Regions from separate parts of the Streptomyces telluris genome, predicted to be linked through region 2. Evidence: riboswitches for the same ligand, from Rfam matches in the RefSeq annotation. Region 2 holds a riboswitch; each other region holds the start of a gene.
What was found. Region 2 has a riboswitch for cyclic di-AMP ahead of NQU55_RS34480 (M23 family metallopeptidase). Riboswitches for the same ligand answer to the same signal wherever they lie in the genome.

Region 1 (7,098 bases), on a different contig from region 2:
CGAGCAAGGTCAACCAGTGGACGCTGCTGGTGGGCTGCCTGCCCCTCGCCCACGCGCTCGGCGGGGGAGGGGAGGCCCTGCCGCTGGTGACCCGTCAGGTCGACGAGGTCGCCCTGACGGCCGCGCAGACCGTGCTGGCCGTCGTCGTCCTGCTGGACCTGCGCTTCGTGCGGTGGGAGGCCGTAGCCCTTTTCGTCCTCTTCGCGGTGCAGTTCGCGCTCCCGGGCGAGTACGCCCGGGAGGTGCTGACCTACGTCTACCTGGGCCTGGCGGCCCTGCTGCTGACGAGGCGGTGGCGAGACCTCCCGGACACGGGCCGGGCCCTGGGCGGGCGGGTCGCGGGGGACCCGCACTTCTGACCTGCCGCTCCGGCCTGCCGCTACGGCTCCGAGATCAGTTCCGTCACCGCCTTCAGCCCGTCGGTGGCCAGCGCCCGGCGCTGCCGGTCCGCTCCGGTGCCCCGCCGCAGCAGGCGGTTGACCAGCGAGCTCACCTGCCGGGTGTCGCCCGACTCCTCCAGCGACCGCCCTATGTGGGCGAGGAGGCTGCGGACGACCTCGTCCGCGCCGTGGCGCCGGCCCGCGGGGTCCACGAGGACCCCGTCGAGCCCGTGCCGGGCGGCGTGCCAGTTCGCCGCGGCCAGCAGCTCCGGCAGGCAGGGCGTCGGGGGCCGCCCGGCCTTCTCGTCGCGGATGGCGGTGGCGACCAGCCCGCGGACGATGCCCGCGAACATGACGGCGTCGTCGGCGCGCAGCTGGACGTCCAGGCAGCGCACCTCGATGGTGGGATAGCGGTCCGACAGCCGTGCCTGCCAGTACAGCTGGCCCCGGTCCTCGATCGCCCCGGCCGTCAACAGCGCCTGGATGCGGGCCTCGTAGTCCGCGAGGCCGTCGAAGTACGGGGGCGGGCCGCTGACCGGCCAGCGGCTGTAGACCACGGTCCGCCAGCTGGAGAAGCCGGTGTCGATGCCGTTCCACAGCGGGGAGTTGCCCGCCATGGCGACCAGCACGGGCAGCCAGGGACGGACCCGGTTGAGGACCGCGACGCCCATCTCGCGGTCGGGGATGGCGACGTGGACGTGCATCCCGTGGACGAACTGCTCGTCCACGAGCTGGGCGGCACGGATCCGCATCGCCAGGTAGCGCGGGTTTCCGGTGACCGGGATGGGCTCGGGGCCCGAGCACGGCGCCGTACCGCAGGCGGCGATCCGGCAGCCGGACCGCTTGGCGGCGGAGCTCACCGCATGGCGCAGCCGCAGCAGGTGCCGGCTGGCCTCGGCGAGATCGGAGCAGACCGGAGTGGCAACTTCCACCTGGGCCTGCAACAGCTCCGCCTGAATCTCCCGCTCGTTCACGACCGGTTCCAGGTCGACCGCCGCCCGGACCTCGTCGGCCAGGGGTACCGGCAGTGCGGTGGCCGGGTCGAGCAGAAGATACTCCTCCTCGATCCCTAGGGTGAGCATGCCGTAGGGCTACCCTCGCGCTCTCGAAGCGAACCGTACGGAGCCCGCCGCCGCGGCCTTCTGACGCAAAGACGCCCTGTCGCCGCCCTGCCACGGCCCCCGTCACCTGGTCTTTCGCGCACCGCCGGGGTGACTCGAATCAGTTCTTCAACTCCCTTTTGATAAAGGGGATTACCGGTTACGCGTGATGCCGGGTAACACCCCGGTTCCAGGGATCGCCGTGAAGTGAAGAAGTTCACAGAAGCGCCTTTCGGCTCCGAATTCCGGCGGCCCGTGATGCAGGATCGTGCACCGAACAACAAGATCCCGTCACCGAGGCGGGCGACCCGGGCGGACGCCGAGTCCTGCCGCCGTACCGGGTGCGGAGCAGAAACGAATGGATCGGCAGGAGCGGGAGACCCGAGCACGGCGGACCACGATGGCGGTGGTCCTTGGGGTGAAGCCATTTCATGTGGCCGGGCAACTTCGACAGCCCGAACCCGACAGGTCATCTTTCGCAGGCGGATGACGAAGGGTTTTGGCATGTCTGCGTTCCCTGGCATATCCACGCTCATGTCCCGCGCCGGTGCCGCTTCCGTGGTCACCGCGGCCACCGTGACCGCGTCGATGCTCCTCCCCGGAATGTCGGCCGAGGCGAGTGCGGCCACTCCGGGCGCCACCGCCCTGAAGGTCGCGGCCTCCAAGCAGGGCTCCCCCTACCAGTACGGCGCCGCGGGCCCCAACCGGTTCGACTGCTCGGGCCTCACGCTCTACTCGTTCAAGAAGGCCGGCAAGACCCTGCCGCGCACCGCGGCCGCGCAGTACAACAAGACCCGGCACATCTCCGCCGGCTCCCGCCAGGCGGGCGACCTGGTCTTCTTCCACTCGGGAAGCAACGTCTACCACGTCGGTATCTACGCGGGTAGCAACAAGATCTGGCACTCGCCCAAGCCCGGCGCGAAGGTCCGGCTGGAGAAGATCTGGTCCGGCAGCGTCTGGTACGGCCGGGTCAACTGACCGTCCGGGGCTGCCCGGGCCGCCCTGTCCGGCCCGGACGGCGACGACCGACCGGGCCGGGGCGACCCAACCCCGGCCCGGAGACCTCCGGGGAACCCGTGAAGGTTTCCCCGGAGGAGTGCGTCACGGCAGCGCCTCACAGCAGCGCCCCGGAGCGGTGCCTCAGGGCAGCTGCGCCCCGTACGCCTGCAGCGCCGCCGGTACGGGCTGGAAGAATGTCTCCCCGCCGCCGGAGCAGTCGCCGCTGCCGCCCGAGGTGAGGCCGAGGGCGGTGGCACCGTCGAAGAGGGCGCCGCCGCTGTCGCCCGGTTCGGCGCAGACCGAGGTGCCGATCATGCCCTCGACCGCCCCTTCCTCGTAGTTGACGGTCACGTCGAGGGCCGTGACCTCGCCGCCGTGCACGCGGGTGGTGCTGCCGCTGCGCTGCACCTGCTCGCCGACGACGGCTTCCCCGGCCTTGCTGATGTTCTGCGTGCCGCCGTTGTAGAGGTCCACCGCGCTCGGGTGGGCGATGGTGGAGGTGTAGCGGACGAGCGCGTAGTCGTGGCCGGGGAAGGACGAGCTCTCGACCACGCCGATCTGGGCGCCGCCCCGGGTCGCGGACCAGGTCCGCGAGGCGTTGCCGCAGTGCCCGGCCGTGAGGAAGTACGGCTTGCCGCCCTTGGTGACGTTGAAGCCCAGCGAGCAGCGCACGCCGCTGCCCCAGATCGCGTCGCCGCCCGCGATGAGCGGACGGAACGTCCCTGCCGTTCTCTTGACCGCGACCTTGTCGCCGAGCTGTGCGACGGCCTTGTCCAGCCGGTCCTGCCGGGCGCCCGTGACCGTGCTGTCGGCGGTGACGACGACCTTGTTGGAGCGGGGGTCCACCGACCAGGCCGTGCCCGGAATCGTCGCCTCCGCCTTCAGGGTCCGCAGGGCCGAGGCGAGCTCGGCGGCCGAGTGGCGCACGGTCCTCGGTTCGGCGCCGGCGGCCTTCACCCTGGCCGCCGCCTCCTGGTCGAGGACGCCGACGACGAGCCTGCCGGTCCCGGCGTCGTAGTACGAGCCGGCCGAGTCCGCGCCCAGGTCGGCGGATATCCGCTGAGCCAGCTCGGCGGCCTGCGGCGAGGAGAGCTGACGGGGCGCCGGCGAGGCCGCGTGCGCGCCGGGGAGCGTCAGGGCCGCGGCCGTCAGGGCGACCATCGCCGCGCCGGCGGTGGCCGTACGGCGCGTGGAGATGCGGGAACGTTTCACTCGTGACCTCCTGTGGGGGAGTGCCCGGCGGCACGGTGGTGCCCGGGCGTGGAGGACGTGCGGGTGCGATGCGCGTGCGTGACGCACGTGCGCGACCCGTGTGCGTGACGCGTAGGGGATGCGCATCGGTGGGGAGACACGGTGCGCGACAGGCCGATGAGATCGTCGCGTCCATGTCAAGTACGGGATATGGGCGAGTATCCCGAGAGGACGAGCGGAAGTTCAAGAGCGACATTCGGTCGTGCGAAGGGCGGCGGCCGCGGTCCCCCGGCGGCACAGCGGCACCGCAAGCCGTCCCCCTGAACGGGAGTGACGGGCCTGGACGGCCGCCGGGCGGTGACCGGACACCGCGGGGCACGCCTGTCCGGTAGTCGCTCCCCGCGGGCCGCCCGCGGAGCGGAGCCGGTGCGTTCTTTGCTCGGTCCTAACGACCGGGGCGCCGCAAAGGGGAGGCCGGGTCCCGCCGTACGCACGGCGGAACCCGGCCCGGCCTTGCCCGGCCTTGCGGTTACTGCGCCCCGGTCGTGTGGGTCGGACGGATCGGGCCGCTGCCGCCCGGGTTCTGCGGCGCGGTGCCCTCCACGTGCTCGACCGGCTTGTCCAGCTCGGACGCGAGCGCCTCCTCGGACGGCGTGACGGGCTGCGCGGCGGGGGCCCCGGCCTGCTCGGTGCTCTTGGGGTCCTCAGCGGTCATATCGAAAACTCCTGTGTCAGGCGCGCTGTGATGCGCAGGGAACAACTGTGCCTGCAGTATGTAACGGCGCCATCAACGGACGATCAACGGCCCCTCACCCGTCCTCTGCTCCCCTGCCGGGCGCTGAGGTACTGTCACCATCTGTCGCCGGACAGAGCCGGCAGGGCACGGTCGGGGGAAAGATGCGGGACACAACGGAGCCGTCCGCAGACCGGCTCCATTTCCAGCTGCTCGGCCCGGTGCGCGCGCTGGCGGACGGTCACCACGTGGACCTGGGCGCGCGCCAGCAGCGCGCCATGCTCGCCGTCCTCCTGCTGCGCGGCGGCGCCACCGTCTCCAGCGACGAGCTCATCGACGCCCTCTGGGGCGAGGCCGCACCGCCCCAGGCCCTGGGCACCGTCCGCACGTACGCCTCCCGCCTGCGCACCCTCCTCGAACCCGGGCGCGCCGCCCGCACCCCCGCCACCATCCTCGTCTCCGTCGCCGGCGGCTACGCCCTGCGCGTGGCACCCGAGCGCGTCGACGCGCTCGTCTTCGAGCGCCTCCTCGCCGAGGCCTCCGCCGCCCACGCCGCCGGCGACACCGCGACCGCCCACGCCTCGTACGCCGCCGCACTGGACCTCTGGCACGGCGCCGCGCTCGCCGGTCTCTCCGGCCCCTACTGCGAGCGCCAGCAGGACAGGCTCTCCGAAGCGCGCCTGGCCGCGCAGGAGGGGCTCTTCGACTGCGCCCTCGCCCTCGGCCGCCACGCCGAGCTGGTCCCCGAGCTCACCTCGCTCACCGCCGAGCACCCGCTGCGCGAGCGGCTGCGCGCCCAGCTGGTCCTCGCCCTCTACCGCTGCGGCCGCCAGGTCGACGCGCTCGCCGCCTACGCCGAGGCGCGGCGCCTGCTCGTCGAGGAGCTCGGCGTCGAACCCGGCCCGGAGCTGACCCGGCTGCACGCCCGGGTGCTCGCCGGCGACCCGGAGCTCGCGCTGCCCGCCTCCGGAGCCGCGGCCGCACCCGGCACCGGCGAGGCGCGCCGCCCGGCCGGAGCCCCCTTCCAGCTGCCCGCCGGCATTCCCGACTTCACCGGCCGCGAGGATCTCGTGCGCGAGGTGCACGGCGCGCTCACCGGCGCCGCCGGACCCGCCGTGATGATCGCCATGCTCACCGGCATCGGCGGCGTCGGCAAGACCACCCTCGCCGTCCACACCGCCCACCTGGCCCGCCCCGACTTCCCCGACGGCCAGCTCTACGTGGACCTGCGCGGCGCCGGCTCCGACCCCGCCGACAGCGGCAGCGTCCTGGCCCACTTCCTCCAGGCTTTAGACGTCCCCGAGACCGACATCCCCGACGACCTGGAACAGCGGGCGGCCCTCTACCGGTCCGTGCTCGCCGACCGGCGCGTGCTGCTCCTCCTCGACAACGCCCGCGACGCCGCCCAGGTCCGCCCGCTGCTGCCCGGCACCGCCGGCTGCGCCGTGCTGGTCACGACCCGCTCCCGGGCCATCACCCTCGGCGGCGCACGCCACTTCCACATCGGCGTGTCCAGCGAGCCGGAAGCCCTCTCGCTGCTGGCCGCCATCGCCGGCGAGGAGCGGGTCGCCGGCGAGCCGCGCGCCGCACGGGCCCTGGTCGCCTCGTGCGGCCACCTGCCGCTGGCCGTGCGCATCGTGGCCTCCCGCCTGGCCTCCCGGCCGGGCTGGACGCTCGCCTCGCTCGTCGCCCGCCTCGACGACGAGCGCCGCCGCCTCGACGAGCTGCAGGCCGGCGACCTGACGGTGGAGACCACCTTCCGGCTCGGCTACACCCACCTGCCGTCCGACCAGGCCCGGGCCTTCCGTCTGCTGGCCCTCGCCGACGCCCCCGACCTCCCGCTGGACGCCACGGCCGCCCTCCTCGACCGCGACGACTTCACCGCCGAAGACCTCGCCGAGGGCCTCGCCGACGCCGGCATGCTGGAGTCGTACGCCCCCGGCCGCTACCGCTTCCACGACCTCCTGCGGCTCTACGCGCGTCGGCAGGCGGAACGCACGGAGACGCCGCAGGAGCGGAGCGGGGCCGTCTCGCGCCTCCTCGACCACCTGCTCGCCACCGTCGGCAACGCCTCCCGCGTCCTCGAACCCGACCACGCCCTGCACCGCCACCTGCACCCCGTCGCCGCCCCCGGCCTCGCCTTCGCCGACGCCGACGAGGCCCGCCAGTGGCTGCGCCGCGAGCACATCACCCTCGCCGCCACCCTCGCCCAGGCCGTGCGCGAACTCCCCGGCGCGCTGCGCGCCGCGGGCGACCTGCTGCTCACCTGGTCCGGCCTCATCGAGGGCCCCGCCCACCGCGACGAACTGCGCCGCCTGTCCGAGCTGACGGCCGCCGCCGCGCGCGGGGCGGGCGACGCGTGCGTCGAGGCCCGCGCCCGGTACACCCTCGGCAACCTGCACTACCTCACCGACGTGTACGAGGCCGCCGAACGCGAGCTGTCCGAGGCGCTGCGCCTGGCGGAAGGCGCCGGCGATCCCATGTGCCGTCACCTCGCCGCCAACGCCCTCGGCATCCTCTGCTTCGCCACCGACCGCCCCGCGCGCGCCCTGCCCCTGCTCGAACAGGCCCGCGTGCTGTGCGACGTCCTCGGCGACAAGGGCAGCGAGGCGCGGGTGCTCGCCAACACCGCCCGCGTCCGCCTCGCCCTGGACCAGCCCCGCGAGGCCGAGCGCGACGCCGCCGAGGCCGTCCG
Region 2 (7,098 bases):
TGGCAGGGGCCGACGCTGGTGACGAGCGAGGTGTCAGCGTACGCAGTCCCCAGCCATCGCGGCTCGTCACCTGGTCCGTCGCACAGTGCCCAGCCGCTGGGACCGGATTCCCACCATCGCGGCACGAACACGTGCCGCGGCGTCTCGGCTACGGCGGAGCGCCAGCGGGAAGACGCATACGTTGCTCGCTTCGCGAGGGCGGCAGCGTAAGAGGTCCAGTCCACGGTCAGCTCCTATTCAGGAAACTTCGGGAGGCAGGCCGGCGTGTTGGCGGGGTCGCAGTCACTGCTGTCCTGCGGAGTGCAGGGGTCTTGCGCCATGGGGATTCTCTCGACGATCTCTGCCCACGTGCTGCTCCGCAGGATCGCGGACAGGCCTTGATCTTTAACGTTTCCAGCCGGCAGAAACCGGGAGAGGATGCAGCCGTACACCTCACCATCGGGCGAAATGGCTACGCGCTGACGGAAGCAACGGCCGCACAGTTCGTCAACGCTCGGGGGGACACCAGGGCTTCCTGCTGCCCGCCCCACCCTCCGGGTGCGGTCGATCTGGATCTGCTCGACACCCAACGCACGTAGTTCAGCCTCGGCCTGTCGGACGCGCTGACCGTCGAGCACCTCGACGATCCCGACTCGGAGAGGGATCCCACGGCGCAAGGCAACGCCAATGTTCGCGAGAGTGCGCGCATGACTGCCCCGGCCTTGAGTGATCTTCTCGTGCTGAGCAGCGTCGTCGCTGTAATAGCTGGTCGCAAGGCGGACCCCGTCCCGGCTGAAGATCTCCCACAGCGCTGGGCGCACGTGAACAAGGTTCGAGTACACCTCGACGCCGAGGCCGAGAGCGAGCGCCACGTCCACAAGCTGCGGAAGGTCGGGGTTCAGGGTGGGCTCGCCCCCGATCAACTGCACCATGGGAACACCGATTTCAGCTATCTCAGTCATGACTCGCCGCCAGTCACTGACCTTCATAGATCCGACCGGCACCTGCGGGCTGGAACCGGTGCAGCAGTGCGTACACCGGAGCTGGCAGGTTCCAGTGATCTCCAGCTCAACGGATCGAATGTCGCACGGGGCCACAGTGCTGTCGCTGATCGATGCCATGCCAAACCTCGCCTCTTGTCGGCGTGTTGGATGCGGAAGCGTCGCTCTCATCTCCTACGTCGCGACGCACAGCGAAGGTAGCGCTCAGGCTTAGCAGGCACAAGGATGAGCCGGCGCATCCATGAGACGGCATATGCCAAAAGCCTCCCTACCTGCGAGCGCGAGCAGCAGCACTAGGAGAGGTTCACCGGATCAGGTGATACGCACACCAGACTTGACGCTCGCGATCAATGGGCCAAGCCCGGCGGGACTGATCCTTATGACCACACCAGGGTCGTCACCCTCTCTCATGGCGATGCTCCCCCCATGCCATGCAAGCTCAACGCAGCTGCCTTCCGATTCGGAGAACGAGGACTTCTGCCAGGCTATAAGTTCACCCATTGCGGAGCTCACAATTCTTTTGCAATTTGGCTAATGACATCTCGCGACTCGCTTACCTCAAGCGTCACTCGCTGGAGCGCGCCGTACATGGCCCGATAATTTATAAGCTGAGCTTCCGCATCCAGGAAAACAGCGCCGTACGCAGAGTCCAGCTGAACCGTGTCGAGCTGTGGGACGACCCCTCCGGCGTAGAGCATCGTCTGCGCGGAGCCTACGAACTCTTCACTGGCGAACGGGATCACACGCACTACCACCGTGGGCCATTCCGAGACCTCAAGCAGGTAGCGCAACTGATCGCGGGCCACCTTCCGCCCGCCGTAGAGGACGTGGAGGGCAGCCTCGTGGATGACGACCTCGAAGTGCGGCGGTGCTGGACGCTCGAAGATGGCCCGCCGCCTGAGCCGATGCTCGACCCTGGCCTCCAGCTCGTCGGCGGGCAGCGCCGGAATGCGACCACCAAAGATGGTCCGCGCATAATCCTCGGTCTGGAAGATCCCCGGTACCGTCAGCGTCTGGAAGGCCCTGAGGTATCGCGCATAGTGTTCAAGCTCCGCGATATTCAAGAACCCAATCGGCAAGACATCCCTGTAGGCTTCCCACCAACCTTTCCCGCGCTCCTCCGCCATGCCGCACAGAGCATCGACCAATTTAGTGTCGGCCGCAGAGTAGAACGTTGCGAGACGCCGAACGCGCTCAGCACTGACACCCCAACGTCCGGATTCGATGTGACTGATCTGCGCTTGGTTTCCGCCGAGCAGCTCTCCAGCGGCGCGAGCGGGTAAACCAGAGGCCTCACGCAGCTTGCGCAGTTCCGCTCCAAGCCGTGCCTGCCTCGCCGTTGGGCTGCTCCGGGGTGGCATCAACTTCCCTCTCGTGACTGGCACATCAATTCTCCCGCGCCCAGTCTCACGGGTCCACAGTCCAGCGCGCAGGCTTTGGCCCACGCTTGATAGGGCACATCCATGTGCCCTACGTTCCTGCCATCACCGCGCCGCACCGCCGGGAAGACCCGAAGTGCAGCTGCCTTCATGCCAGTTGATGGACAACGGCGGGCAGCCAAGCCACGGACGGCATTGGAAGTGTGCGGAGGCCCGCCACCCCCGTTAGGAGATCACCACATGCGTACCGTCATGCTCAGCAGCGTCCACGCTGATGCCGAGGACGGCAGCGGCAGGTTCACGGAGGCTTACTACCTCTGCGCACCGGCCTCCCCCACCACAGCCCGCGTCGCGCGGGAGTTCGTCAGCGCCGTGCTTCAGGCGACCACGCACACCTCACTGGTCGAGAACGCGCTCGTCTGTGTGTCCGACCTGGTCACCAATGTTGTCCAGCACACCCGGGTCCACTCCCTCTCCGTGGAGGTCACCGTGTCCAAGGAGCGTGTGGTGATCTCTGTGCTCGACGGTGATGCCGCGCGCCGGCCCCGACGGCGCACAACCCGGGCCGGTCAAGAGGATGGGCGGGGGCTCAGGCTCGTCAGAAGCCTCTCCGTGGATTCCGGAGTCACCCTCGTGTGGGACGAGCTAAATGTGATCGGGAAGTGCGTGTGGTTCGAGCCGCGCGCGGACACGGGCCCGTAACCGCCTCAACTACCGCCCACGCCCCTTGGGCCACACTGCATTCGAGGCCGTGCGGCTGCGGGCGACGCCTCACGAGGGCTATCTGGTCTAGGGCCGCATGCGAAGCAGGGCCGTAGCGGGGTCCGCGCGGCCCCGGCGTAGCCTCGAAAACGTTGGGTTTCTTGATGCGGAGGTGCGGGATGGCGCGGGTTCCTACGGCTGTGGTTGCTGCCGGCGGGCTTGTCGGTGGGTACGGGGTTGCTCGGTGGACCAAGAAGCGGCCGCTCGGTGGGGCCGCGCTTGCCGTGGCCGGTGGGGTGGCTGCCCGGCAGTGGGCCGGGAAGGTCGGGGCGCCCCAGGCCGCGGCGCTGACCGGGCTGTACGTTGCCGCGTTCGCCGGGTCGCACCCGCTGGCCAAGAAGGTCGGGGCCTGGCCGGCCGTGTTCGGGGTGGCCGGGGCCGTGGCGCTCGCCTCTTGGGTGGCTGAGAGTCGGGCTTGATCAGTAGATATTGACGGCGCAGGGCTTCGGGCGGTGTTTTTCCGCTCGAAGCCCTGTCCTTTGCCTGCTTACTCCGACGCCTCCGTCAGGAGGGTCAGGTCCGCCTCCGTCAGCTTGACGTCCGCCATCGCCAGCAACGGCGCCAACTGCTGTACCGTGCGCGCGCTGGCCAGCGGCGTCGCCACGGTGGGCCGGGACGCGAGCCAGGCCAGGGCGACCGTGGCGAGTTCGGCGTCGTGGGCCGCCGCCACCTCGTCCAGGGCCGCCAGGACGCGGCGGCCGCGGTCCGTTCGCAGGTACTCCGCGGCGCCCTCCGCCCGGGCGCTCTCCACCGTCGTGCCCGGGCGGTACTTGCCCGTGAGGAAACCCTTGGCCAGAGCAAAGTACGGAATCGCCACCAGGCCGTGCTTCTCGGCCACGGCCGCAAGATCACCCTCGTAGGTGTCGCGCGAGACCAGGTTGTAGTGGGGCTGGATCGCCACGTACTTCGCCAGGCCCGAGGCCTCCGAGAACTCCAGCGACTCCTGCAGGCGCTCCGGGGTGATGTTCGAGGCCGCGATCTCGCGGACCTTGCCCTCCTTCACCAGCGCGTCCAGAGCGGTGATGAACTCCTCCACCGGCACCGACGGGTCGTCGTAGTGCGTGTAGTAGAGGTCGATGTAGTCGGTGCGCAGGCGGCGGAGGGACTCCTCCACACCCGCCTTGATCACCGCCGCGCGCAGGCCCCGCGGCTCCGGGACGCCCGCGCCGACCTTCGTGGCGAGGACGATGTCGGCACGGTTGCCGCGCGAGGCGAACCAATTGCCGATGACGGTCTCCGACTCGCCGCCCTCGTTGCCCGGGACCCAGGCCGAGTAGACGTCCGCGGTGTCGACGAAATTGCCGCCCGCCGCCGCGTACGCGTCGAGGACGGCAAAGGATTCCGCTTCGTCCGCTGTCCACCCGAAGACATTGCCGCCGAGCGCCAACGGGTGGACGGAGAGATTGCCGATCTTCTTGTGAATGTCAGCCATGTACTCCTGCAGCGCCCTTGTGGGGACGGGTATTCCGCTACGTCCCGTGGCGTTCCGCTACGTCCCGCCGCGTTCCGCTAGGGATGCAGGCCCCTGCCCCTCAGCCACCCCAGCGGGTCGATCGGCGCGCCCCCGCCCGGCCGCACCTCCAGGTGCAGGTGCGGCCCCGTAACGTTGCCCGTCGCACCGACACGGCCTATCACCTGGCCCGGCGCGACCTTCCCCGACGTGACGACCATCGACGACAGGTGGCAGAACCACAGCTCCGTACCGTCGTCGAGCCTCAGCACGATGCGGTAGCCGTACGCCCCCGCCCAGCCGGCCTGAACGACCTTGCCGCCGCCGACCGCCCGCACCGGTGTGCCGGTCGGGGCCGCGAAGTCCTCCCCCGTGTGGTTCGCGGACCACATGTTCCCCGCCTGACCGAAGCCGGCCGTCAGGGTGTACGAGGCCAGGGGGAGCTTGAACCCGCCGGAGGCGGAGTGGCGGGCCGCCGGAGCGGGAGCCTGAGCGCGAGACTGGGCGGGAGCCTGAGCGGATCGCTGCTTCTTCGGCGCCTGCTGCTGCTTCGATGTCTGTTGCTTCGGTGCCTGCTGCTTCGGCGCCTGCCTCGCCGTCTGCTGCCTCGGCGCCTGCTGCTTCGCCGTCTGCTGCTGCTCCGGTGCCGCCGCCCGCGCCTCCGGCGCCTCGGGTGCGTCGGCCCGCTCCTTGTCCGCCTCCGCGGACCGCGCCGCCGCCTCCGCCGCCTTCCGCTCCGCTTCCTTCTTCTGCGTCTCCGCGGCCCGCTTCACCTGGGCCGCCTGCGCCTCGGCCTCGCCCACGCCCTGCTGGTGGTCGGCCTGCTCCAGGATTCTCGCCCGGAGCACCTCACCCGCCGCCGCCGCGCTCTCGGCCATCTCCACGGCGGCCGACGCGCCTTCCTCACCGGCGAATTCGGCGGCAGCGGAATCGACCGAGCCCGCCGCGCTCCCCGCGAAGAACGAGCCAACGCCCGGCAGCTGAGCCAGGTCGGGCATGGATATGGACGTCGCCGGGCGCTCCTGGGCGTGCGCCATGCCGCCCGCGCCGACCGCCGCGATCACGCCCACTCCGAGGACCGCACCGCTGCGGGCCATCGTGCCCCCGCGCGGCTTTACGACGCGGTGGCGGCCGCGGCCCGTACCGAAGGCGTTGTAGACGGAGGGACGGTGGGAAGCGGAGCTGTACGGCGAGTCGGGGTCGTACGCGCTGTCCGACGCGTACCGAAGCTCCGGCCGCCGGGGCTCGGGCTCCGGCTCGTACGGAGGCGCATACGCCGGGACCAGCGGCGGATCGTACGCAGCGGACTCGTACGCGGCAGACTCGTATGCGGCGGACTCGTACGTGGCGGACTCATCCCCCGCCGACTCGTACCCCGCCGACCCATACGCCGCAGGCTCATACGCCACAGGCTCGTACTCGACAGCCTCATACCCGACAGGCTCGTACGCGGCAGGCTCGTACGCGGCAGGCTCGTTGGATGCCACGAAGGCACTCCTTTCCTTCCTTCTCGCCTACCGGGTTAGCTGACGGGTTCGGAGCAGGAAGGTCTCCTACGGGCCGCGCGCGGCCCGATTCACCCCAGGGTGGTGGTTCCCCGGTTCCCAGAACTTGCCGGTGTATCAGGTGGTGCTGTGCCCGCGGGATTCGGCGAAGGCGCACGGCGCAGCGCCTCTTGCGGCGTTGCGACAACCGCGCTCCGTTATCGAACGTTAATAGACATGCCGGGTGGATTCCAAGCCGAACGCCCGAATCCACCGATGCCCTCGGGCACGTCTTCACAGGATGTGCGCCCACGGAACCTGTCGATACTTTCTACGAAATGCTGTTCGATCCGCTCGCCGCGCCGGATCGCCAACAGGGCCATGTCGTCGGCGGCCTGACCGTCCGAATGGCGCGCGACGTCCGCGACCAGGGCGTCCAGCAGCGCCTCCGGGTTCTTGAACCGACAGCCCGTCAGCCCGGCCCGGGGGTCGTAGAACGTACCGCCGGCGTCCCTCGCCTCGGTCACCCCGTCCGTCATCAGCAGCAGCATCGATCCCGCGGGGAACTCCCGCTCCTCCGCCCGGTCCGGCCACACCCCCAGCTCGCCCAGGCCGAGGGGCAGCGCGGGGACGGCGGGGTCCGCCGCGCCGATGCGGCCGTCCGCGTGCAGCAGGAGCGGTGCGGGGTGGCCGCGGTTCAGCAGCCGGAAGACGGGCTCCCCCGGCGGCAGCTCCGCCAGTACGGCCGTGGTGAAGCCCTCGGTCCGGTCCACGGAGTCGGGGCGCAGGTTCGCCCGCCGCGCGCCCTCCCGCTGGAGCGCGTGCTCCAGCCGACCCGCGACGCCCTCCAGCGTGGGCTCCTGCTCGGCCGCCTCCCGGAAGGCGCCGATCACCACGGCGACCGCCTCGACCGCGCCCAGGCCCTTGCCGCGGACGTCGCCGACGATGACACGTACGCCGTGCGGGGTGTCCTGGACCGCGTACAGATCGCCGCCGATCCGGGCGTCGGCCTGGGCGGCGACGTAGCGCGCGGCCACGCGGAG
Region 3 (7,098 bases), on a different contig from region 2:
CACGCCGATGTCGGCGGCGGCGCCGGCCTCGTCGATGTCGTCGTACTCGGGCACGCGGCCCGGCTCGGCGGCCTGGCGCCGCCAGCGTGCGTACCGCGCGGCCTCGGCGAGCGCCCGGACGGCCCGCTCGGCGGCGGGGTAGGTCGGTATCCGCACGGCCGGTGCGGAGGCCGCCGGGCCCTCCGCTCCCCCGGCGTCCTCGTCCGCCGGCTCCGCGAGGGCCTCGGCGAGCCCCGGGATCTCCAGGTGCACGACGGTCACCGGCTTGGCGACCGGTGAGGCCGCGACCGCCTCGCGCAGCGCCCGGGCCAGGTCCGCCGCGGAGGCGTCGCCCACCCACGGGATGGCGGTGACGACGACGGCGTCGCACTCCTCGTCGGCCAGGACGCCTGCCAGCGCCCTGCGGAAGTCTGCGGGCCGGGCGGCGGTGGTGAGGTCGTACGGGGGCTGGGGGCGCAGGCCGTCCGTGAGGCAGGCGTCGTAGGTGAGCAGGGCGAGGGACTCGGAGTTGCCGAGGATGGCGACGCGGGGCCCGGCGGGCAGCGGCTGGGAGGCCAGCAGCAGCCCGGTGTCGGCGAGCTCGGTGACCGTGTCGACGCGGATGACGCCGGCCTGCCGGAGCAGGTCGGAGACGGTGGCGTCGGGGATCCGGGTGGTGGGCACGGCGTGCCCGGTGGGCGCGGCCCCGCCGTGGCGGGCGCCCTTGACGACGACGACCGGCTTGCGGGCGGCGGTGCGCCGCGCGAGGCGGGTGAACTTGCGGGGGTTGCCGATGGACTCCAGGTACATGAGCACGAGGTCGGTGTCCGGGTCGTCGTGCCAGTACTGCAGGAAGTCGTTGCCGGAGACGTCCGCGCGGTTGCCGGCGGAGACGAAGGTGGAGATGCCGACGAGCCCGGCGGCGCGCCGGTGGAGCCCGGAGAGCAGGGCGATGCCGATGGCCCCGGACTGGCTGAAGAGGCCTATGCGGCCTGCGGCGGGCAGCTCGGGCGACAGGGAGGCGTTGAGGCGGACGCCGCCTGCGGTGTTGATGAGGCCGAAGGCGTTGGGACCGATGATGCGCATCCCGTAGGAGCGGGCCTGGCGCACGAGCTCGCGCTGGCGCTCGCGCCCGTCGGCGCCGCTCTCGCCGTACCCGGCGGAGAGGACGACGAGGCCCTGGACGCCGTGCTCGCCGCACTCGGCGACGACGGAGGGCACCTGATCGGCGGGCACGGCCACGACGGCGAGGTCGACGGGCCCGTCGATGCCGAGGACGGAGCGGTGGGCCGGCACGCCCTCGGGGTCGAGCCGCGTGGTGCCCTCGGGGAAGGCGTGGTTGACGGCGTGGAGCCGCCCGGTGAAGCCGCCCGCCAGCAGGTTGCGCAGCACGGCCCGGCCCATGCCGCCCGGCGCGCGGCCGGTGCCGATGACGGCCACGGAGCCGGGGGCGAGCAGCCGCTGCACCGAACGGGCCTCGGCGCGCTGCTCACGGGCCCGCTGGACGGCCAGGGAGCGGTCGGTGGGCTCCAGGTCCAGTTCGAGGCGCACGACGCCGTCCTCGAAGCTGCGCTTCTGGGTGTAGCCCGCGTCCGTGAACACCTTGATCATCTTGGTGTTGGCGGGCAGCACCTCGGCGCTGAAGCGCCGGATCGCGCGCTCGCGGGCCACGGCGGCGATGTGCTCCAGGAGGGCGGAGGCGACGCCGCGGCCCTGGTGGGCGTCCTGCACGAGGAAGGCGACCTCGGCCTCGTCGGCGGGCTCGGAGGCCGGCATGCCGCGGCCGTCGATGCGGTCGTAGCGCACGGTGGCGATGAACTCGCCGCCGACGGTGGCGGCGAGGCCGACGCGGTCGACGTAGTCGTGATGGGTGAAGCGGTGCACGTCCCGGTCGGAGAGGCGGGGGTAGGGGGCGAAGAAGCGGTAGTACTTCGACTCGTCCGAGACCTGCTCGTAGAAGCTCACCAGGCGCTGGGCGTCGTCGGGGGTGATGGGGCGCAGGTGCGCGGTGCCTCCGTCGCGCAGCACGACGTCGGCTTCCCAGTGGGTGGGGTACGGGTGCTCGGGCCCGGACCGCGCCGGCGTCGTCTGCATGGGGCCAGCGTAAGGCCGGGCACGGACATCGGGAGCGCTGCGCCGGAGCACTCCGGGCACCGTGAGACACTGGTCTAGACAACTTCTCCGACTTGAAGGGCAACACCATGGCTGAGCGCCGCGTCAACGTCGGCTGGGCCGAGGGCCTGCACGCCCGTCCTGCGTCGATCTTCGTCCGTGCGGCGACCGCCGCCGGCGTCCCCATGACGATCGCCAAGGCCGACGGCAACCCGGTCAACGCCGGCTCCATGCTGGCCGTGCTGGGCCTGGGCGCCCAGGGTGGCGAGGAGATCGTCCTCGCCAGCGACGCCGAGGGCGCCGAGGCCGCCCTGGACCGTCTGGCGAAGCTGGTCGCCGAGGGTCTCGAGGAGCTCCCGGAGACCGTCTGATTCGACGGAATCACGCGCGGCGGGGCCGCGGCGGCCGATTGAGGGCCGCCGCGGCCCCGTTGTCGTTTTCCCGGCCGCACCCCGCGCACCCCATTCACACCCCGCGTGCGCCCGCGTGAAATCCATGGCATTCCAGCGGTAACAGCCGGGCATTCCTTTGGCGGAAGTTCGGCTGGAGATGGTTCCCGCGGTAACACCGGACGTAAATGGGCACACCCCCGGGAAGCCGGGCCGGGAACCCCGGGATCAGGAACCGGAGATCACCGTTCGCACGGCCGGGCCCGTATTCCGCACGCGGGCCGCCGGCACGGTGCGGCGCAGCCGGAATTCCCCCGGCGACCGGTCCGCACGGGCCGCCGCGATGGCCCGGGCCCGCTCCGCGTCGCCGCGGGCGACGGCGTCCACGAGGGCGCCGAGCACCTCCCAGGTGTCGACGGGGCGCGCGGGCGGCTCCGCCGCGTACACCCAGGCGATCTTGAGCCGGAGCTGGGTGAGCAGGCCCGCGAGGCTCGGGCTGCCGGACGCCTGGGCGAGGGTCTCGTCGAACCAGTCCCCGAGCGGCCGCAGCTCGCCCGTACGCCCGCCACGGGCCCGCTCCTGGCCGAGCCGCACCAGACCGCGCAGCACCTTCAGGTGCGCCTCCGTACGGCGCTGTGCGGCGCGCGCGGCGCCCAGCGGCTCCAGCAGGGCGCGGACCTCCAGCAGATCGGCGGCCTCCTGCTCGGTCGGCTCCGCGACGCAGGCGCCCGCGTGCCGCCGGGTGGTCACGAACCCCTCCGAGGCCAGGGTGCGCAGCGCCTCGCGCACGGGCACGCGCGAAACGCCGTAGCGGCGCGCGAGGACTTCTTCGGTGAGCCTGCTGCCGGGCGGAAACGTGCCCGAAACAATGTCGTCACGGATCGCCGTGCACACGGCGTGCGCGGAAATGCGACGGCCGCTCTGATTTGCTGTGCCATCACCGTTCACGTACGGCCCCGCATGGGTGAACCTCCGCATAACCCCCGCGAAACGCGGCCGATTGACGCCTGTTCAGCGACTCTATTGCAGCCGCCCGCGATTTCCGACGGCGCACGTGAAGTCATCGATATGTTTTGGCCAACACGAGGATACGACGAAGGCCCCGGCCGGTGGGCCGGGGCCTTCATCAGGCGAATGTGCCGCGCGGGGCGCGGGCGGGTGCGTCAGAGGTTGACGCCGTGCTCGCTGAGGTACGCGACCGGGTCGATGTCGGTGCCGTACGTGGCGCCGGTGCGGGCCTCGAAGTGCAGGTGCGGGCCGGTGACGTTGCCCGTGGCGCCGGAGAGGCCGATCTGCTGGCCGGCGGTGACCGACTGGCCGACGCTGACGTCGATGGACGACAGGTGGCCGTACTGCGTGTAGGTGCCGTCGTTGTGCTTGATGACGACGTTGTTGCCGTAGGCGCCGCCGTAGCCGGCCTCGACGATGGTGCCCGCGCCCACGGCCTGGACCGAGGTGCCGGTCGCGGCGTGCATGTCGATGCCGGTGTGGCTGCCGGAGGACCACAGGCCGCTGGAGGCCTTGTAGGACGTGGAGACGTACGAGCCGGCGATCGGCGAGACGAAGGTGTTGAGGCGCTTGCGCTCCTGCTCGCGGGCGACGCGCTCCTGCTCCTTGCGCTCGGCCTCGGCCTTGCGCTTGGCCTCGTCCGCGGCCTTCTTGACGTCGGCGGCCTGCTGCTTGGCAGCGGTCTCGGCCTCGTGGACGGCGGTGTTCTCGGCTGCGGCGCTGGTCTGGACCTGGGCCTGCTCGCCGATGCGGCCGGCCGTGTCCTCGCCGATGACGACGGCCTGGGTCAGGCCGGTGTCCTCGGTGGGGCGCTGGGTCTCGTCGGGAGAGGCGGCCATCGCCGGGGCGGCGAGGCCCGCGACGACACCGGTGGCGGCGAGGGTGGCTATGCCCGCCGCGTTCGCGCTGACGCGAACGGCGCGGCTCGGCTTGCGGTGCTTCCCGGTGGCACGAGTGAACGCCATTGGTGAGGCTGGTCCTTTCCTTCCCTCTCGCCTACCGGGTTAGCTGACGGGTTCGGAGCAGGAAGGTCTCCTACGGATCCCTCCGGAAAGGGGCCCGATTCACCCCAGGGACACTTGGGTCCCCGGCTCCCCTGGCTCGCGCCGTACGGGGACTCGGCGATGTCTGCCCGGGCCGCGGATGCGACGCACATCTGACGGACAGACGCTTTGACGCTAGACGCCGCCACTTTCGATCGGCAAACAGAAGCCCCGTTTTGTGGCCCACGCCACAACGCAGACGTGCAACCACTCCGCTAAATCGGACATTTGGCAGGCACGCACGCCTCAGGAGCGCGCGTGCCTGCCGGTTGACGGGCCGACCGGCGCGGCCGGCCCGCCGGGGCTTCAGCCCGTGATCACGGTCACTTCGCCGATGCCGAGGGCCCGGACGGGCTCCTCGATCTGCGCGGCGTCACCGACGAGCACCGTCACCAGGCGGTCGACCGGGAAGGCGCTCACCACGGCGGCGGTGGCCTCCACCGTGCCCGTCGCGGCGAGACGCTCGTACAGGTGCGCCTGGAAGTCGTCCGGCAGGTGCTGCTCGACCTGGTCGGCGAGGGTGCCCGCGACGGCCGCCGCCGTCTCGTACTTCAGCGGGGCGACGCCGACGAGGTTCTGCACGGCGGAGTCGCGCTCCTCGTCCGTCAGGCCCTCGGCGGCGAGGGTGCGCAGGACGGTCCACAGGTCCTCCAGCGCGGGGCCGGTGGAGGCGGTGTCCACCGAGCCGCTGATGGCGAGCATGGCCGCGCCGGTGCCCTCCGGGGTGGACAGCAGCACCTGGCCGAAGGAGCGCACCCCGTAGGTGTAGCCCTTCTCCTCGCGCAGGACGCGGTCCAGACGGGAGGTGAGGGTGCCGCCCAGGCAGTACGTGCCGACGCTCTGGGCGGGCCAGACCTGACCGTGCCGGTCGGCGCCGATGCGGCCGATGAGGAGCTGCGTCTGGACCGCGCCGGGGCGGTCCACGATGACGACGCGGCCGGTGTCGTCCGCGGTGACCGGCTTGAGCGGGTACGGCTCGGCCGGGGAACCCGTCCAGGCGCCGAGGGAGTCGGCGAGGGCCTCGTCGAGGTCGACGCCGGTGAAGTCGCCGACGACCACGGCGGTCGTCGTGGCGGGACGCACGTGGGCCTCGTAGAAGGCCCGCACGGAGGCGGCGTCGATGCGGGCGACCGTCTCCTCGGTGCCCTGGCGCGGGCGGGACATCCGCGAGCCGGCCGGGAAGAGCTCCTTGGAGAGCGCCATGGCGGCCCGGCGGGCGGGGTTGGCCAGCTCGTGCGGGATCTCGTCCAGGCGGTTGCCCACCAGGCGCTCGACCTCGTGGTCGGGGAAGGCGGGGGCGCGCAGCGCGTCGGCCACGAGGCCGAGAGCCTTGCCGAGCCGGGAGGCGGGGACCTCCAGGGACAGGCGCACGCCGGGGTGGTCGGCGTGGGCGTCGAGGGTGGCGCCGCAGCGCTCCAGCTCGGCCGTGAACTCCTCGGCGGTGTGCTTGTCGGTGCCCTCGGACAGGGCGCGCGCCATGATGGTGGCGACGCCGTCGAGGCCCTCCGGCTCCGCGGCGAGGGGGGCCACCACGTTGATGTCGACGGCGACGACCTGCTGGCCCGGGCGGTGGCAGCGCAGCACCGTCAGGCCGTTGGGGAGCGTGCCGCGCTCGGGGGCGGGGAAGGCCCAGGGGGCCGCGGTTCCGGCCCGGGGCCGAGGGTGGAAGTCCATGGAAGGCTGGGCGGTGTCAGCGGCCAGGGCGTCGCTCACTTGGCCGTCTCCTCTTCTGCTTCGGCGTTCTCGTCGGCGGCGGGGGCGGCCGGCTCGGTGGGCTCGTACACCAGCACGGCGCGGTTGTCGGGGCGCAGGCGGGCCTGGGCGACCTGCCGCACCTCCTCCGGCGTGATGTCCAGGACGCGCTGCACGGCGGTCAGGGCGAGCTGCGGGTCGCCGAACAGCACCGCGAAGCGGCACAGTTCGTCGGCGCGGCCGCTGACGGTGGAGAGCCGGTCCAGCCACTCGCGCTCCAGCTGCGCCTGGGCGCGCTCCATCTCCGCGGGGGTCGGGCCCTCGGCGGCGAAGCGGGCGAGCTCCTCGTCGACGGCGGCCTCGATGCCGGCCACCTCGGCGCCGCCGGACGCCTTGACGTCCAGCCAGCCCAGCGAGGGGGCGCCGGCGAGCCGCAGCAGGCCGAAGCCGGCGGCGACGGCGGAGCGGTCGTGGCGGACCAGGCGGTTGTGCAGGCGGGAGGACTCCCCGCCGCCGAGGACGGTGACGGCCAGGTCGGCGGCGTCGGCCTCGCGGGAGCCGTCCTGCGGGAGGCGGTAGGCGGCCATCACGGCGCGGGCCGGGACCTCCTCGCGGACGACCTGGCGCAGCTCCTCGCCGATGACGTCGGGCAGGCTGCCGTCGCGCGGGGGCTGCTTGCCGTCGTGCGCGGGGATCGAGCCGAAGTACTTCTCGATCCAGGCGAGGGTCTGCTCGGGGTCGATGTCGCCGACGACCGACAGGACGGCGTTGCCCGGGGCGTAGTAGGTGCGGAAGAAGGCGCGGGCGTCCTCCAGGGAGGCCGCGTCCAGGTCGGCCATGGAGCCGATCGGGGTGTGGTGGTACGGGTGGCCGTC

Region 1: linked by a shared signal. The riboswitch ahead of NQU55_RS00760 (C40 family peptidase) and the one ahead of NQU55_RS34480 (M23 family metallopeptidase) in region 2 are both predicted to bind cyclic di-AMP.
Region 3: linked by a shared signal. The riboswitch ahead of NQU55_RS23305 (M23 family metallopeptidase) and the one ahead of NQU55_RS34480 (M23 family metallopeptidase) in region 2 are both predicted to bind cyclic di-AMP.

Annotation. Positions count from the first base shown of each region.
Region 1 is NZ_JANIID010000001.1:168,914-176,011, forward strand. It holds gene NQU55_RS00750 (sodium/calcium exchanger protein) at 1-359, shown strand, start outside; gene NQU55_RS00755 (carboxylate-amine ligase) at 380-1,462, opposite strand; cyclic di-AMP (ydaO/yuaA leader) riboswitch at 1,818-1,980, shown strand; gene NQU55_RS00760 (C40 family peptidase) at 1,985-2,458, shown strand; gene NQU55_RS00765 (S1 family peptidase) at 2,621-3,691, opposite strand; gene NQU55_RS00770 (hypothetical protein) at 4,200-4,385, opposite strand; gene NQU55_RS00775 (AfsR/SARP family transcriptional regulator) at 4,568-7,098, shown strand, end outside.
Region 2 is NZ_JANIID010000056.1:4,234-11,331, reverse strand. It holds gene NQU55_RS34510 (radical SAM/SPASM domain-containing protein) at 234-1,100, opposite strand; gene NQU55_RS34505 (DUF397 domain-containing protein) at 1,293-1,481, opposite strand; gene NQU55_RS34500 (DUF5753 domain-containing protein) at 1,490-2,107, opposite strand; partial or broken gene NQU55_RS37005 (helix-turn-helix domain-containing protein) at 2,132-2,341, opposite strand; gene NQU55_RS34495 (ATP-binding protein) at 2,600-3,061, shown strand; gene NQU55_RS34490 (hypothetical protein) at 3,241-3,540, shown strand; gene NQU55_RS34485 (aldo/keto reductase) at 3,609-4,553, opposite strand; gene NQU55_RS34480 (M23 family metallopeptidase) at 4,631-5,668, opposite strand; cyclic di-AMP (ydaO/yuaA leader) riboswitch at 6,068-6,198, opposite strand; gene NQU55_RS34475 (PP2C family protein-serine/threonine phosphatase) at 6,274-7,098, opposite strand, start outside.
Region 3 is NZ_JANIID010000023.1:64,746-71,843, reverse strand. It holds gene NQU55_RS23320 (bifunctional acetate--CoA ligase family protein/GNAT family N-acetyltransferase) at 1-2,073, opposite strand, end outside; gene NQU55_RS23315 (HPr family phosphocarrier protein) at 2,181-2,462, shown strand; gene NQU55_RS23310 (GntR family transcriptional regulator) at 2,709-3,458, opposite strand; gene NQU55_RS23305 (M23 family metallopeptidase) at 3,644-4,453, opposite strand; cyclic di-AMP (ydaO/yuaA leader) riboswitch at 4,467-4,622, opposite strand; gene NQU55_RS23300 (M16 family metallopeptidase) at 4,838-6,205, opposite strand; gene NQU55_RS23295 (M16 family metallopeptidase) at 6,241-7,098, opposite strand, start outside.